One region of the Mangrovibacter phragmitis genome, then DNA from elsewhere that is predicted to be linked to it. Evidence: predicted binding sites of a transcription regulator. Region 1 holds the regulator's gene; each other region holds the start of a gene.
What was found. Region 1 encodes Fur, which represses iron uptake genes when iron is present. Its sites were predicted from a motif close to ATAATAATGAGAACNACTATCAA; they were not measured.
Positions count from the first base shown of each region.

Region 1 (4,171 bases):
ATAAGGTTCGTGGGCTTAAGCGTGTGGAATTAAAATTGAATGCCGATGCGGTAGATGCGCTGAATGAGCTGGCGCAGGTGCGTAACATGAGCCGAAGCGAACTTATTGAAGAGATGTTGATGGCTCAGTTAGATAACACAAAACCCGGTCATATATAATCCACGCATTCCCGGCCAGTTTTTCCTTTTCATGTAGCAGCGTGTGCACCCGGTAGTGATAGCTGTTTCCGCATGGGAAGCTGTTCTGCTATCATTGCCTTATCTGTGGACAAACTCACGCCACCATAACATTAAGTTTCAAGAGGTTATTAAACTCATGGCGATCGTAGGCATTTTTTTCGGCAGCGACACCGGCAACACTGAAAACATTGCAAAAAGCATTCAAAAACAGCTTGGTAAAGATGTTGCTGAAGTGCACGACATAGCCAAGAGCAGCAAAGAAGATATTGAAGCCTTTGATATTCTGCTGCTTGGTATCCCAACCTGGTATTACGGTGAAGCACAGTGTGACTGGGATGATTTTTTCCCTACACTGGAAGAAATTGATTTTACGGGTAAATTGGTAGCCCTGTTCGGTTGCGGTGATCAGGAAGATTACGCCGAATATTTTTGTGACGCCCTTGGCACAATGCGTGACATTATCGAACCGCGTGGTGCGGTTATCGTCGGCCACTGGCCAACTGCCGGGTATCATTTTGAAGCCTCGAAGGGTTTGGCAGATGACGACCACTTTGTCGGCCTGGCTATTGATGAAGACCGTCAGCCAGAGTTGACAGCTGAGCGTGTTGAAAAATGGGTTAAGCAAGTTTCTGAAGAAATGCAGCTCGATAGCATTATTAATGCCTGATAATTCAACGGCGCAACTATATTGCGCCGGATTGATAGGTAAAACCGATAAAAATAATTGCTACATTTTTTTAACTTTTTCACGTTAGCGCTGTACAATGATCCAGTTGACAGCATGTTTTTTTGGTAAATGTGCCAGTGCTGTCAGATTATTATTTTTCAATTTTGCTGGAGACTTGCGGTTTTCTTTAGGGAGTGTCAAACCTATAATGAGACGCATTAACTTTAGCGTATTACGTCGTATGCCCATTCACGGGTACTTTGCAAGCAACAGGACATATTCCGCATGACTGACAATAATACCGCATTAAAGAAGGCAGGCCTGAAAGTCACGCTTCCCCGGTTAAAAATCCTGGAAGTGTTGCAGGAGCCGGACAATCACCATGTCAGCGCGGAAGATTTATATAAGCGACTGATTGACATGGGAGAGGAGATTGGTCTTGCTACCGTGTATCGTGTGCTCAATCAGTTTGATGACGCCGGTATCGTTACACGCCATAACTTCGAAGGCGGCAAATCGGTATTCGAACTGACGCAGCAGCACCATCATGACCATCTGATTTGCCTGGACTGCGGTAAAGTTATTGAGTTCAGCGATGATTCTATCGAAGCTCGCCAGCGTGAAATTGCTACCAGCCATGGTATTCGCCTGACAAACCACAGTCTGTACCTCTATGGTCATTGCGCTGAAGGCGATTGCCGTGATGATGAACATGCACACGAAGGCACCAAATAATCGGGTGTACCCGTAAGCCTGTGTAATGTGACATCAACAAAAGCCAGGCTTAATACCTGGTTTTTTTGTCAGTGAGCTTTGTTCCGCTGGCAGGGCTTCCATCTCCCACAAGCGAATCAGCATTACTTAGCAATAACGCCCCTGCTGGTACGCGCTTGCCATCCGGGCTCACAGCGCGCACCGGCACATTACCGCTGACACAGAGCCGTATTTAAACTTTGCCGCTGCTTTACACAGGCGGATACCACTCTTATCGCCGCGCCAGTCTTCCTTGTATGCTTTATTGCCTGATAACAAGCAATTTCATTGGAGTGACCGCTTTCAGGGGACTCCGCCATTTCAATTGCGGTAAAAACCGCAAGCTCCAGGCCGAACATTTCGGCGAGATAACCGGACTGAAAATCCAGATTTGTGTTCCCTGTTGTGTGAGACAAATTGGTTTTGCAGTCAGAAAAGTGAAAACAACCAGACAGGTTAATTGAGGTTCTTTACTGAATCGCGAATGACCAGTTCACCGGGTAAACTCACGCAAGATTTATCTGTATGCGGTGAGATACCTAACAAACGTTCAACGGCCAGTTTGACCATGTCAGTCAAGGGGATTTTAATGGTGGTGAGTGCAGGAGAAACAAAACCGCCAATGCGCGAATCATCAAACCCGGCAACAGAAATATCGCCAGGCACCGCAATTCCCGCCTCTTGCAGCGCTTTCATGGCCCCTAATGCCATATCATCATTACCGGCAAGGATCAGGCTAAAGGGAACTGCCTGCTCAATCAGTTGCCGTGCAGCGGCATAACCACTTTCCATACTCCAGTCACCGGCCACTGCCAGAGCAGGTTCAGGAGTAAGACCCTGTTCAGATAACGCATCTAAATACGCCTGATAACGCATAATATTGGTTGGAGACCCATTCCTGCCGCTTATCCAGGCGATGTTGCGGTGCCCCATATCCAGAATAAAGGCCATCATCATTCGGGCACATTGATAGTGCAGGACGCTGATAGCGCATTCAGGATGGCGGGGTAATGTGCGGTTGAGAACAATAACAGGAACCGGGCTGGTATCAATAATCGCATCCAGTTCATCAGGAGTGAGGTATTGCGGGTAAACCATAATACCAGCGCATTTCATGCGCACCAGGTAATCAATAGCCGCCGTTTCATCTTCTGCTGAGTGCTTACCATCGGCAAAAATAAGCTGATGCTGGTATTGTTCGCTCCAGGTTGCTGCACCATAAATTAGTGTTGAGAAATAAGGGCCATTGTATAAAGCATTGGTCATCACAAAACCCACTAACCGTGTTTTCTGCGTCGCCAGTTGCTGGGCCAACAAATTAGGCCGGTAGCCAGTTTCTTCAATGGCTTTAAACACCAGGCGTTTAATTTCATCACTGACGATGTCTTTACCATTCAACACCCGGGACACGGTAGATTTAGATACCCCGGCGGCTTTCGCGACATCCAGCATTTTTACCATTGAAAAACGACTCCCCAAATTATCTACGGCCTGAAAGGCAGGTTAGCCTGAGCCCTGAAAACTGGCAGATGTATTCAGGGCTACACGACTGTAATGGGTTTCGCGTGCCGTTTCAATTTTGCGGCAACAAGAGTGGGGCCAGTAATGCTGGACCCCGAGTATTTAAGCAACAGAAAATAAAGGGTTACCGCTATCAACCCTGCCCGACTGCTGGTGAAATAGCAAAGCATGTTCATCGCTGTTCACCACCAGTACCGGCGTCGTAATGTCATAGCCCGCTTCAATTACCTTTTCTTTATCGAACTGAATCAACGGGGTACCGGCGGTCACATAGTCACCTGTTTTAACCAGCGTGGTGAAATGTGCGCCCTGGAGCTTCACTGTATCAAGGCCCACATGAATAAGTAGTTCAGCACCATTCGCGCACAGCATCCCGACAGCATGTTGAGAGTCAATGACCGAAGCCACTTCCCCATCGCAGGGGGCAACAATGACGCCGTTGTCAGGTAAAATAGCAATGCCATCACCCAGCAGCTTGCTGGCAAAGGTTTCATCGTTAACCTGGCTCAGGGAAACCAGCGTCCCTGAAACCGGGCTATTTAAAACCAGTTCACTGGGCACATGTTCTTTAGCGTGTGGTTCTGGCGCGTTTTGTTTATTTTCCGGCATTTCCGGTTCCGTAAAGCTCACCATAAACACCAGAGCGAAAGTCACCGCCACTGTCACGCCAAGCCCCACCAGCTCACCAATGAACGACTGGGGGTTTTCCGGGCTGATAGCATTCATAATGGTCAGCAACCCCGGGAGCCCGGCATACGCGTAGTAATAACTGCCAAAGAAACTGGCGACGCATGCCCCAGTAGCCCCACCGATACAGCCGCAAATAAACGGTTTTTTCAGGCGTAAAGTGACACCATAAATCGCGGGTTCAGTAATGCCAAACACCCCGGTTAACCCGGCAGACCAGGAAACCGTACGGAATGCGGCCTGGCGGGTTTTCATCGCACAGGCAAAGGCTGCAGCCATTTGCGCCACAACAGCCATCGTCTGGAACGCCTGGAAAGAGTCACGGCCATACATATCAAAGTTAGCCATGATGACAGGAGTAATC
Region 1 covers NZ_CP134782.1:4,035,663-4,039,833, forward strand. The annotation lists gene ybfE (LexA regulated protein) at 1-158, shown strand, start outside; gene fldA (flavodoxin FldA) at 316-846, shown strand; gene fur (ferric iron uptake transcriptional regulator) at 1,132-1,581, shown strand; partial or broken gene MPHASIOC01_RS19620 (ChiP family protein) at 1,786-2,024, opposite strand; gene MPHASIOC01_RS19625 (LacI family DNA-binding transcriptional regulator) at 2,056-3,060, opposite strand; gene MPHASIOC01_RS19630 (beta-glucoside-specific PTS transporter subunit IIABC) at 3,223-4,171, opposite strand, start outside.

Region 2 (4,171 bases), 170 kb from region 1:
CATGGCAACTCCGAACCCTGCCAGGCGAATCATGGAAATGTCGTTATCGTTATCGCCAATGGCGACAAGCTCAGCTGGCGAGTAATGGCGTGCGGTGAGCAGAGAAAGAAGGCGGCGACCTTTACTGTTGCCCTGCCATGAAAAATCCATCCGATTTGACCAGGATTGTTCAGCACTGAAATGTGCATGGATCCATGTCTGGTCAGCAAACGCCCTGATTTTTTCTGTCTCGCCTTCAACTACAAATTTCCAGACCTGGATGTTATGAGCCAGACTTTGTTCGAGGGACGGCACTGCGATTATTTTAGGGCGATAGTCCGCCGGGCAGGTTTCCGCCCAGTCTTTCAGCGAGGCTATATATTGCGCCGGCTGGCGCTGTGCATACACCATGGCTTCAGTAACATAAATGACCAGGCTCAGTTCATGTGACTTAGCCTGTGCCAGCGCAATAAATTGTGCGGCAGCTTGTGCCGGAATGGCGTCAGCTTCCACCACCATCTGACGCCCATAGTCATACACATAGGTACCGTTGCAGCAAATAATGGGCGTTTGTAATCCCAGTTGCCGGTAATAAGGTTGCGCGGTTGTATGGTGACGGCCTGTGACCAGAATGACTTCTACCCGTTCACGTAGTGCATGTATTGCGTCGCATACCGCAGGGACAATCTGGTGCTGGCGAGTGAGCAATGTCCCATCCAGATCCAGCGCTAAAACTCGGTATGTCATAACAGCACCTCCTGACTTGTGCTGTAAATGACGGTGTGGCAATACGCGGTCATATCAAGAGTGCGATCCAGAAACAGACATTGCGTGCTGCCACACCCGTCAACAGGTTTACAGGAAAGATTTGTAAGGTAATTCAGGCTCATCCGTGAATATATCGTCAAATCCGCGTGGGTGCTGATAATGCATTTTCCCTTTATCTGTCGGGAAGGTATATTTCCCTCCAGGCTGCCAGAAGAAAGGATGGAAACTATAATCCAGCCGGTCTTTTTTCATTGACCACAGCACTTCAATTTCACGGGGATCACTCTGGAAATTCGCCCAGATATCATGGTGGAACGGGATGACGACTTTGGCCTTCAGAGACTCCCCGGCTCGTAAAATATCTGACGATGTCATTTTGTCTGTCACACCACGGGGGTTTTCGCCAAATGAAAGCAATGCGACATCTATCTGATTTTCATTACCATGTTTGGCGTAGTAATTGGAGTAATGAGAGTCGCCTGAGTGATAAAGGTTGCCGCCAGACGTTTTTACCAGGTAATTGACAGCACGCTGATCCATCCCATCAAGGATCTGCTTATCATGTGAGGACACTCCCTGAGGCAAAGTCACTAATGCCGTGCGGTCAAATGCATCAAGAACATTGATTGTGATATCACCGACGCTAATTTCATCGCCGGGATGGACGGTGATACAACGATCTTGCGGCACACCCCAACTTTGCCATAAGTCAACACAGGCCTGGGGGCCAATAAATTTGACATGGCTGCCGCAGTTCTTCAGCACGGCAGCAGCAACGTTAATATCAATATGATCGGCATGATCATGTGTCGCCAGTACAGCATCAATATGCTGAATACCGAATGGATCCAGAACAAAAGGCGTGGTGCGCAGATTAGGTTGTAAATTACGTACACCGCCCATTCGCATCATTTGGTGCTGTTTTTTCATCAGAGGATTGGCATGCGTTTTTTTGCCCGTCCCACACCAAAAATCAATGGATATTTGTGTGTTACCTGCTGATTTTAGCCAAATGCCAGTACAGCCCAGCCACCACATGGCAAAAGTGCCAGGTAACACATCTTCCTGTTCGATCTCTTCATTCAGCCAGGTTCCCCACTCCGGGAACGTGTTCAAAATCCACGACTCGCGAGTGATTTCATCAACATGACTCATTGTTGCACTCCTGTTTGTTCATCAGCCAGTGTAGTGACAGGACAGGCAACGACAGGTAATTTGTCATCGCATGACCTCTTATGATTTTTAATGACTATATCAGCGTAGTTATGATTATCAATGATTATTTATGTTTTTTTGTAGTCAGGATGATTTTCGTGCATCTCTCGAGACAAAAAACAAACCTAACAAGATGATTAATATAGTTTTTAATATTATCAATGCGCTCGGCAAAGTTTATGGACAATGAGAACAATGCTATTTCAGGTAAAATTGAGAGAACCTTCTTGATAAAATGGAAAGAGATATCGCTCACATAAAGTCATAAAAAATCTTTTTGTGATTCCTTGTGATTGGTATGGTTAACACGCGAACAGAAACAGGCGAGTGATGATGAGGTTGCGTTGGTCATGTTGTCAAATCAACACCCGTAGCAAATTCAATCCCATCAGCATAAAAATCCTTATACCGGAGCATCATCATGGAAACCCTGTATAACATTTTTTATATCTTCTATAACCAGGTAATGACGAAGGCCCCGCTTTTGCTGGGTATCGTCACCTGCATTGGCTATTTGTTATTAAGACGTGATGTGACAACTGTCATTAAAGGCACCACAAAAACTATCGTGGGATTTATGTTGGTCCAGGTAGGGTCTGCCACGCTGGTCGCGGGGTTTAAACCCGTAGTAGACAAAATTGCGGAATACCATCATTTAGTGGGCTCGGTGATTGATCCCTATACCACAATGATGGCGACGATGGAGACCATGGGGGATAAATACGCCTGGGTTGGTTACACTGTATTGCTTGCGTTGGCGTTGAATATTTTGCTGGTAGTCTTCCGCCGTTATACCGGCATTCGTACTATCATGCTCACCGGGCATATTATGTTCCAGCAGGCTGGATTAGTTGCGGTCTTTTATCTGGTGCTTGGCGCATCTATGTGGGAAACCATCATTTATAGCGCAATTCTTATGGCCCTTTATTGGGGGATCTTCTCCAATATCATGTTTAAACCCACGCAACAGGTTACAGGGGGTGCCGGTTTTTCAATTGGCCATCAGCAGCAATTCGCCAGTTGGATAGCCACGAAAGTAGCCCCAAAATTGGGTAATAAAGAAGAAAGTGTTGATAACCTGAACCTGCCAAAATGGCTGCATATTTTTCACGACAGTATTACCGCAACCGCCATTGTGATGACGGTATTCTTCGGTATTATTTTATTGTCCTTTGGCCTGGATAACCTGCAAAAAATGGCAGGAACAACCCACTGGTCCATTTATATTATTGAAACCGGGCTTAAATTTGCCGTTGCTGTTCAGATTATTGTTGTCGGCGTAAGGATGTTTGTTGCTGAACTATCTGAAGCATTTAAAGGTATTTCAGAACGTGTGATCCCTAATGCCGTATTAGCCATTGACTGCGCAGCTATTTATGCTTATTCCCCGAATGCAATGGTCTTTGGCTTTATGTGGGGAGCAATTGGGCAATTCGTTGCCGTTATTGGGCTGTTAGTCTTTAAAGCCCCGATTATGATTATCCCTGGTTTTATTCCCATGTTTTTTTCAAATGCGACCATCGGTGTTTTTTCCAACCAGTTTGGCGGCTGGAAAGCAGTGATGAAAGTCTGCTTTGTGATGGGGATTATTGAAGTTCTGGGATCCGCCTGGGCAATTCATATCTTTGCTGTACAGGGTACCGCCTTTAATGGCTGGATGGGAATGGCCGACTGGGCATTGCTCTTCCCTCCCATTATGCAGGGGCTGTCTTTCTCTTCCCTGTTCTTCTTTATTTTGTTGGCAGGTGCAGGTGTATATATGTTTTTTGCTTCAAAAACACTGCGGGCAGAAGAAGATACCGTAATGGCAGAACAGCAAGTTGCGAATCCTGGCAATGAAACCCTCCATGAACTAACAGAACTGCAAACATCTGAACCCGAAGCCAGCGCGGAAGAACGCCCCATCCGTATTCTGGCTGTGTGTGGTAATGGTCAGGGATCATCAATGATGATGAAAATGAAAATTGGAAATTATTTGAAGCAAAAGGGTATTCCAGCCGTGATGGATTCCTGTGCGGTTTCTGATTATAAATCCCGATTACTGAATACAGACATTATTGTGTCGTCCAGACATTTAGCCGGAGAAATGGAACCTGGAGAAGGAAAATTTGTACTGGGTGTACAAAATATGCTTAATCCAAATACATTTGGCGACGAATTACTCAGTCTGATTAAAAACAATTTTAGTCATTAATTTTTTGGTAATCAC
Region 2 covers NZ_CP134782.1:4,209,280-4,213,450, forward strand. The annotation lists gene MPHASIOC01_RS20430 (Cof-type HAD-IIB family hydrolase) at 1-726, opposite strand, end outside; gene ulaG (L-ascorbate 6-phosphate lactonase) at 835-1,902, opposite strand; gene MPHASIOC01_RS20440 (PTS ascorbate-specific subunit IIBC) at 2,384-4,156, shown strand.
Region 2: the regulator Fur is predicted to act here: its motif matches at 2,001-2,023, upstream of ulaG (L-ascorbate 6-phosphate lactonase).

Region 3 (4,171 bases), 2.8 Mb from region 1:
CACTTTGGTGCCCGTCTGGAAGGCGTCAGCGTCGGGTGCTGTGGCATGGCGGGCACTTATGGCCATGAACAGAAAAATCACCAAAAATCCCTCGATATCTATGCGCTTTCCTGGCAACAGGCAATTGAACGTCTGCCACGCCAGCGTTGCCTGGCCACAGGCTACTCATGCCGCAGCCAGGTAAAACGTATCGAAGGTAGCGGTATGCGCCATCCTGTGCAGGCTCTGTTGGAGATACTTTCATGATTTGGCTGCGAGCAACAACTTTACAAACGCTCAATACCATGGGCGAGGGTAATATGGTTGGGCACCTTGGGATTCGTTTTACCCAGTTGGGTGATGATCATCTCGAAGCTACCATGCCCGTTGATTCGCGTACCCAACAGCCTTTTGGGTTACTGCATGGTGGGGCATCCGTTGTGCTTGCTGAGACCCTCGGCTCGGTGGCCGGGTACTTGTGTACGGAAGGGGAGCATAAGGTGGTGGGGCTTGAAGTTAACGCCAACCATTTGCGTGCTGTCACTCATGGGGAAGTTACAGGGCACTGCAAGGCGGTGCATCTGGGTGGCCGGCACCAGGTCTGGCAGATTGATATCTATAACGATAAAAACCAGCACTGCTGTACTGCACGCCTGACAACCGCAGTCGTCTGATAATACCCGCTATTTATTTAACTGCACCTTGCGTGAAGACATTCACCAGGTGCAGTTTTTGTCTGCCAGTAAACCATGTCTGTTATGTATCAATGCCAGCTAAATCAGGGCCAGCAATAGCGTTTTGCGTGGCCTGTTTGATAAATAGGTATTGCCTATACATGTTTTATTCTCCCCCGGGAAGTACCTTTCTGGAAGCAATAAAAACTTGAGTATCAATTAATTAAAAAACGTAACCGACAACAGGTAGCACGTTTTTTGAGCGTCTATGCTTATTAACAGGTAGCAAAAAATCATAATCCGGCAATACCCTTGGTATCTCAGGGTTGAATCGATAATACGTATCATTAACATTAGCTTTACAAGCTAAACATAGGTTGAGGTGATACATGGCAACAGACTCCGGTTTATTTGACCCCGCCGAAATGAACTGGCAGGGCATAACACTGACAGATGCGGCTGCGCAACAGATAGTGCACTTAGTTGAAGTGACTCCCGGCCTTCAGGGAGTGCGGCTTGGTATCAAAGTGTCGGGCTGTGCGGGTTTTGCTTATGTACTGTCCGGGGTAACGGAGCCACCACCAGACTGTCTGTTGTGCGAGCACGGCCAGGCCAGGCTCTGGGTTGAACTGGCAGCGCTGCCTGTCATCGATGGTACTCATGTGGATTATGTGCGTGAAGGCCTGAATCAGGTGTTTAAATTTCACAACCCCAAAGCCCAGCATGAATGTGGATGTGGTGAAAGCTTTGGGGTTGAAGCGGAGTAATTATGGCACGAGACACACAAGCAACAGGCTACTGGCAAGGAAAACTCAATTACAAGGAGGGATTTTTCACACAGTTGCCAACTGATGAACTGGGCAAAGGCCTGAGCGAAGAGGTGGTCAGGGCGATTTCAGCACGGCGTAATGAACCCGACTGGATGCTGGATTTTCGACTGAATGCCTTTCGTGCCTGGCAGAAAATGAAAGAGCCGCACTGGCTCAAAGCCCATTATGACAAACTGAATTACCAGGATTTCAGTTATTACTCAGCACCTTCTTGCGGGCACTGCGATGATAGCTGTGCCTCCGAACCTGGTGCTATTCAGCAGGCCAGTGGGGAGAATTTCCTGACAGAGGAAGTTGAAGCTGCGTTTAACCAGTTGGGTGTTCCGGTACGGGAAGGCCAGTCAGTGGCGGTTGACGCCATCTTTGACTCGGTATCTGTCGCCACCACTTACCGTGAAACGCTGGCAGAGCAGGGTATTATCTTCTGCTCTTTTGGCGATGCCATCGCGCACCACCCGGAACTGGTGAAACAGTACCTGGGAACGGTGGTTCCGGCCAATGATAACTTCTTTGCGGCACTCAATGCGGCAGTCGCTTCCGATGGCACATTTATATACATACCCAAAGGTGTGCGTTGCCCAATGGAACTCTCCACCTATTTTCGCATTAATGCGGAAAAGACCGGGCAGTTTGAACGAACCATACTGGTTGCCGATGAAGGCAGTTATGTGAGTTACATCGAAGGTTGCTCAGCGCCGGTTCGCGAAAGTTACCAGCTGCATGCGGCTGTAGTGGAAGTCATTATTCTCAAAGACGCCGAAGTGAAGTACTCCACGGTACAAAACTGGTTCCCCGGGGGCAACAATACCGGTGGCATCCTGAATTTTGTTACCAAGCGTGCGCTGTGCGAAGGCCAAAACAGCAAAATGTCATGGACCCAGTCAGAAACGGGCTCAGCAATTACCTGGAAATATCCCAGTTGTATTCTTAAAGGCGACAATGCCATTGGTGAATTTTTCTCGGTGGCTCTGACCAGCGGCCACCAACAGGCGGATACTGGCACCAAAATGATCCATATCGGGAAAAATACCCGTTCGACCATTATTTCAAAAGGGATTTCCGCCGGGCGGAGCCAGAATAGCTACCGTGGTCTGGTGAAAATTATGCCAACAGCCACTAACGCCCGTAATTACACCCAATGCGACTCCATGCTAATTGGCCCTGATTGTGGCGCACATACCTTCCCTTATGTGGAGTGCCGCAATAACAGTGCGCAACTGGAGCATGAAGCCACTACGTCACGTATTGGTGAAGACCAGTTGTTTTATTGCCTGCAAAGAGGAATTAGCGAAGATGATGCTATCTCAATGATTGTGAATGGTTTTTGTAAGGATGTGTTCTCCGAGTTGCCTCTCGAGTTTGCCGTCGAAGCACAAAAATTACTGGCTATCAGCCTTGAACACAGCGTTGGCTAAAACTCAAAGGTAAGGAATAAAGTATGTTGCAAATTAAAGATCTCCATGTGAGCGCAGAAGGGAAAGCGATTCTGCAAGGGCTGAGTTTGTCCATCAGTCCAGGGGAAGTCCATGCCATTATGGGGCCGAATGGTTCAGGCAAGAGTACCTTGTCAGCCACTCTCGCCGGGCGTGAGGATTATGAAGTTACTGAGGGAAGTGTCCTGTTTAAAGGAAAAGACTTATTAGCTCTGTCACCGGAAGAGCGCGCTGGTGAAGGGGTCTTTATGGCTTTCCAGTACCCGGTTGAGATCCCGGGAGTGAGTAACCAGTTCTTCCTGCAAACTGCGCTGAACGCTGTCAGAGAATACCGGGGGCTGGAGAAGCTGGATCGTTTTGATTTCCAGGATTTACTGGAAGAAAAAATTCAGCAACTGGGCATGCCGGAAGATTTGCTCACTCGCCCGGTAAATGTTGGTTTTTCCGGGGGCGAGAAAAAACGTAACGATATTCTGCAAATGGCAGTTCTTTCACCCAGTTTATGCATCCTCGATGAGACTGACTCGGGGCTGGATATTGATGCACTGAAAATTGTCGCGGCAGGTGTTAACGCGCTGCGTGACGGGCAACGCGCCTTCATTATTGTTACCCATTACCAACGGATTCTGGATTACATCCAGCCGGATAAAGTGCATGTGCTCTACCAGGGACGCATCGTCAAATCGGGTGATTTCAGTCTGGTAAAACAACTGGAGGAGCAGGGTTATGGCTGGCTTAGCGAAGGGAAATAATCCACTGCAACAATGGCACCATTTATTCGCCGCCAGTGATAACAGTAAAAACGGTGAAGCACAGGCGCATATGCAGCAGTTATTGCGGGAAGGGTTACCAGACCGCAAACAGGAAAACTGGAAATACACCTCACTGGATGCGCTATCACGTTATGTGTTCGTGCCGCCAGAAACAACTCTGCCTGGGCGTGATGTCCGTGACGGGCTGGCATTACCCATGGATGCCGTGTGTGTGGTGCTGGTGAATGGCCGCTATTCGCCGGAGTTAAGTGACGACCCAACAGCCTGTGGCTTCAGGGTGCAGTGGCAAAACCATCCGGGTAGTGTACCGGACGCAATACAGCAAGAGATTTTCCTGCACCTGACAGAAAGCATGGCCCCGGGTGTTTTGCACATAGAAGTGCCGCCAGAACGGGTAACTGATAAACCACTGGTGCTGATGAATATCAGTATGAGTAGCGGCAATGACCATGACGCTCTGCCATTTAGCCATACGCGTTGTC
Region 3 covers NZ_CP134782.1:1,111,542-1,115,712, forward strand. The annotation lists gene MPHASIOC01_RS05325 (FAD-binding and (Fe-S)-binding domain-containing protein) at 1-246, shown strand, start outside; gene menI (1,4-dihydroxy-2-naphthoyl-CoA hydrolase) at 243-653, shown strand; gene sufA (Fe-S cluster assembly scaffold SufA) at 1,043-1,420, shown strand; gene sufB (Fe-S cluster assembly protein SufB) at 1,423-2,898, shown strand; gene sufC (Fe-S cluster assembly ATPase SufC) at 2,922-3,668, shown strand; gene sufD (Fe-S cluster assembly protein SufD) at 3,643-4,171, shown strand, end outside.
Region 3: the regulator Fur is predicted to act here: its motif matches at 985-1,007, upstream of sufA (Fe-S cluster assembly scaffold SufA).

Region 4 (4,171 bases), 1.9 Mb from region 1:
TTGCCAGCGCATAGAGAATGAATGCGGTAGTCGGCGGGATTAGCATCCCCGTGGGCGCGGAAGCAATGTTAACGGCTGAAGCAAAGCCCCGGTTATAGCCTTCTTTCGCGCTCATTGGCACCATCACGCCGCCAATAGAAGTCGAAGCGGCAATGGCCGAACCGGAAATTGCACCAAACATCATATTGCCGACGATGTTGGTATAAGAGAGTGAGCCTGGCAGCCTGCCAGTGAACAGTTTGGCAAAATTTACCAGCCGGGTGGCGATGCCGCCGCTGTTCATGATGACCCCGGAGAGAATAAAGAAAGGGACAGCCAGCAAAGAGAAACTGTCCAGGCTGGAAAACATTTTCTGTGCGGTGGCAAACATAGCGATGTCAAATGGCAGAACCAGCAGCATGGTGCTGCAGGAGGCCACCACAATACAGATACCAATGGGCGCACCTAACCCCAGAAGCACCACAAACACAGCGATTAACAGCCCGGAGGCCAGCACGGGATCAATCATGGTTTTCCTCCAGAGACGGGGTAGCAGTGTGTGGCACACCACGTAAATTTTTAACGGTCGCAGCAATGTTCAGGATGCTGTAAATGATGATAAGCAGGCCTGAAACCGGCAGAGCGTAGTAGACCTGGCCCATAGGAATTTGTAGCACCGGTGATACCTGAAGCATGGAAATACCGGCGATTTTTAACCCGCCAATAATCAGGATATAGAGTGAGAAGAGCGCAAAAGTCAGTTGCAGCACCAGCATCCACCAGGCACGCAGGTGCTCAGGCGCCTTATTAAGCAGCAGTGTCAGGCTGATATGTTCCTGTTTCCCGCACACGTAGGCCATGCCCAGCATAGAGAGCCATACCAAAGAAAAGCGCAGTAGTTCTTCAGTCCAGATGCTGGGCGCGCCTATGACATAGCGGCTGATTACCTGCCAGCAAACGACTACCACCATCATGGCGAGCAGGGTGCCACCCACAATTTCCAGACCGCGGTCCAGCATGCGTCGGATGTTATTCATAACCCCTTCCTCTTGTGTGATTCCATTGCGCGGATTTGTTGATACAGGTCATTCAACGCAGGCTTGCTCTCCAGGTTTTGGTAAATGGGCTGGACAGCTTGCTGGAATGGCGCGAGGTCAATATCGTTGAACACCACACCAAACTGGCTGACGGCGAGCTGTTTGGTGTCTTCAATGGCTTTATCCCACGCCGCTTTTTCGAACTCGATTGCGTCTTTCACGGCCTGTTGCACAATCGCCAGTTGTTCCGGGGTCAGCTTTTCTTTGGTGAGGTTGCTCATCAGCAGGATATCGGGAATACGGGTGTGCATATCGTAGGTGTAATAACGCGCCACTTCGCCGTGGCGGGCGATAGTCAGCGCGAATTCGTTATTCTCGGCACCATCCAGAATGCCTTGCTGGAGCGAGGTGTAAACTTCAGCCTGGCCCATGGCAATGGGTGATGCACCCAGTAGCCGCAACGTGGTGATGGCGGTTTCACTCTGCATAACCCGGATTTTTTTCCCTTTCAGGTCGTTAATGCTGCGAATGGGGCCTTTGCTCATATAAAAATTGCGTGCGCCGGAATCGAACCAGCCAATACCGGTGAACCCTTGTGGTGCGGTGGATTCATACACCGGCCGCATAATGTTCGGGTTGTCCATCACGGCATAGAAATGCGCTTTGCTGTTAAACAGATATGGCAGAGAAAACACACCATAGTAAGGTGAAAAGCTTTCCAGTAAACCTGAAGAGACCTTGGTGATATCCACAACACCCACCTGTGCCAGCTCTACCAGTTCGCGCTCGCCGCCCAGTTGCCCGTCTGGAAACCAGAGCACTTTAATATCACCATGAGTGCGTTGTTCAATCTGCTCGCCCAGGTAATGCAGCGCGTCTTTAACTGGCTGGCTGTTTTCTGCGTAGGCAATGCGTAAGACAGTTTCTGCGTGGCCGGGCAGGGAGAGAAGCAGGGCGAACAGGTAGGGTAAGATATTTCTGATATTTGGTTTCATATAAATCAGTCCGTTATTTTATTTTCGCCATTAAAGTGAAATGTACGTTGAAACCGGGGGGAATAACCTTTGTAGTTTTGCCAGCAACAGGTAAAAACTGGCGAGAAAAACAGGGTACTGGCGGGGGTTGTCACACTTTTACCTTTCACTACGCCTGGCGTTTTTTTCATCATGGTGGTGAAAAACCACACACTCTATACGGCATTGATAATCATTTTCAATATCATTTAAGTAACTATAATGACCAAACTGATTACGCGGCGCTAACAGCCGCCCGACAATAATGGAGATGAGAACGATGAGTTATACACTGCCATCCCTGCCTTATGCTTATGACGCGCTGGAACCGCACTTCGACAAAATGACGATGGAAATCCATCATACTAAGCACCATCAGACCTATGTGAATAACGCGAATGCTGCGCTGGAAAGCCTGCCAGAGTTCGCTTCATTATCTGCTGAAGAGCTGATCACCAAACTGGCTGAATTACCGGCAGACAAGCAAACTGTTCTGCGTAACAACGCGGGTGGCCATGCTAACCACAGCCTGTTCTGGAAAGGCCTGAAAACCGGTACCACTCTGCAGGGCGACCTGAAAGCGGCCATCGAACGTGATTTTGGTAGCGTTGAAAGCTTCCAGGAAACATTTGAAAAAGCGGCTGCAACCCGTTTTGGTTCTGGCTGGGCCTGGCTGGTGGTAAAAGATGGCAAACTGGCCGTGGTTTCTACCGCTAACCAGGACAACCCGCTGATGGGTGAAGCTATTTCTGGCGCTTCCGGCTTCCCGATTATTGGCCTGGATGTATGGGAACACGCTTATTACCTGAAATTCCAGAACCGCCGCCCGGATTACATTAAAGCATTCTGGAACGTAGTTAACTGGGACGAAGCTGCTGCCCGTTTCGCATCAGTGAAATAATCATGGTTCGATAGATAATCCCGGAGCTTTACAGGTGCTGGAGCCCGGCACAGTGACTGCCCCACAGGGAGCGTGGTGAACAGGCAATGGCATACCAGCCTGCTCCGGAGATTGTTCCAGCGTAAAAGAAGAAGGCCCGCATTTGCAGGCCTTCTTCTTTTTATAGAACGGGATTAAATATCATTAAACTCACGTACCAGGCGGCCTGTTCGGGTACCGCTCCGGGTCGGCATCCTGCCTCCCGTCGCTCTGCCTGCGTCCTGCAGGCAGCCCCGGTCCGCCAGACACGCCTCAACGATTTAGAGGCCACACCCACACACCCGCCTGTCATATCTCAGCAAAAAACACACAAAGACATACCAGGCACAGAACATACAGCCACACCAGACAACACAAGAAAATAGCCACTGGCAGCGGGGACAGTTCGCGTAAGACCGGTGAACCGCAGAAAGGAAGACAAGGTTATTCCGCCCGGACGGCGGAATAAGGCGAACCGAGGCATGGATGCCGAGTCGAGCCGGCCGCAGGCTGACTGCCCGGAGGTGAACGCAGTGCGCAGCACCGGTCGCCCGCGAAAACGGGGATTGCAAAGGGGGCGAGCCCCCTTAGCCCGTTCACAGGCTGTGAAGCCACATTGAGCGCATCACTTCAGGTGAACGGAACCCGCTACACTGACACACTGCAAGTAAATGGAAACAACCACACTGCAAGTGAACGAAACAGTCACCGCAGTAACAGTCATCTGCCAGTACTGAGCAAATTGCGCGCCGTGTCAGATGCACTGCTTTCTCTCACCCACTGCGCCCGGCGCCCGCAGGGGGCACTGGCCCCACCCCCTCTTGTGGCCGGCAAAATCGCCGCTTCGCGGACATTCGGCTTACCCCGGCGGCCTGTTCGGGTACCGCTCCGAGTCGGCATCCTGCCTCCCGTCGCTCTGCCTGCGTCCTGCAGGCAGCCCCGGCCCGCCAGGCACGCCTCAACGATTCAGAGGCCACACCCACACACCCGCCTGTCATATCTCAGCAAAAACATCAAAAAGACATACCAGACACAGAACATACAGCCACACCGAACCACACAAAAAAATAGCCACTTGCAGCGAGGGCCTGCTCGCGTAAGACCGGTGAACCGCAGAAAGGAAGACAAGGTTATTCCGCCCGGACGGCGGAATAAGGCGAACCGAGGCATGGATGCCGAGTCGAGCCGGCCGCAGGCTGACTGCCCGGAGGTGAACGTAGTGC
Region 4 covers NZ_CP134782.1:219,404-223,574, forward strand. The annotation lists gene MPHASIOC01_RS01065 (TRAP transporter large permease) at 1-508, opposite strand, end outside; gene MPHASIOC01_RS01070 (TRAP transporter small permease) at 501-1,016, opposite strand; gene MPHASIOC01_RS01075 (TRAP transporter substrate-binding protein) at 1,013-2,011, opposite strand; gene sodA (superoxide dismutase [Mn]) at 2,310-2,930, shown strand.
Region 4: the regulator Fur is predicted to act here: its motif matches at 2,216-2,238, upstream of sodA (superoxide dismutase [Mn]).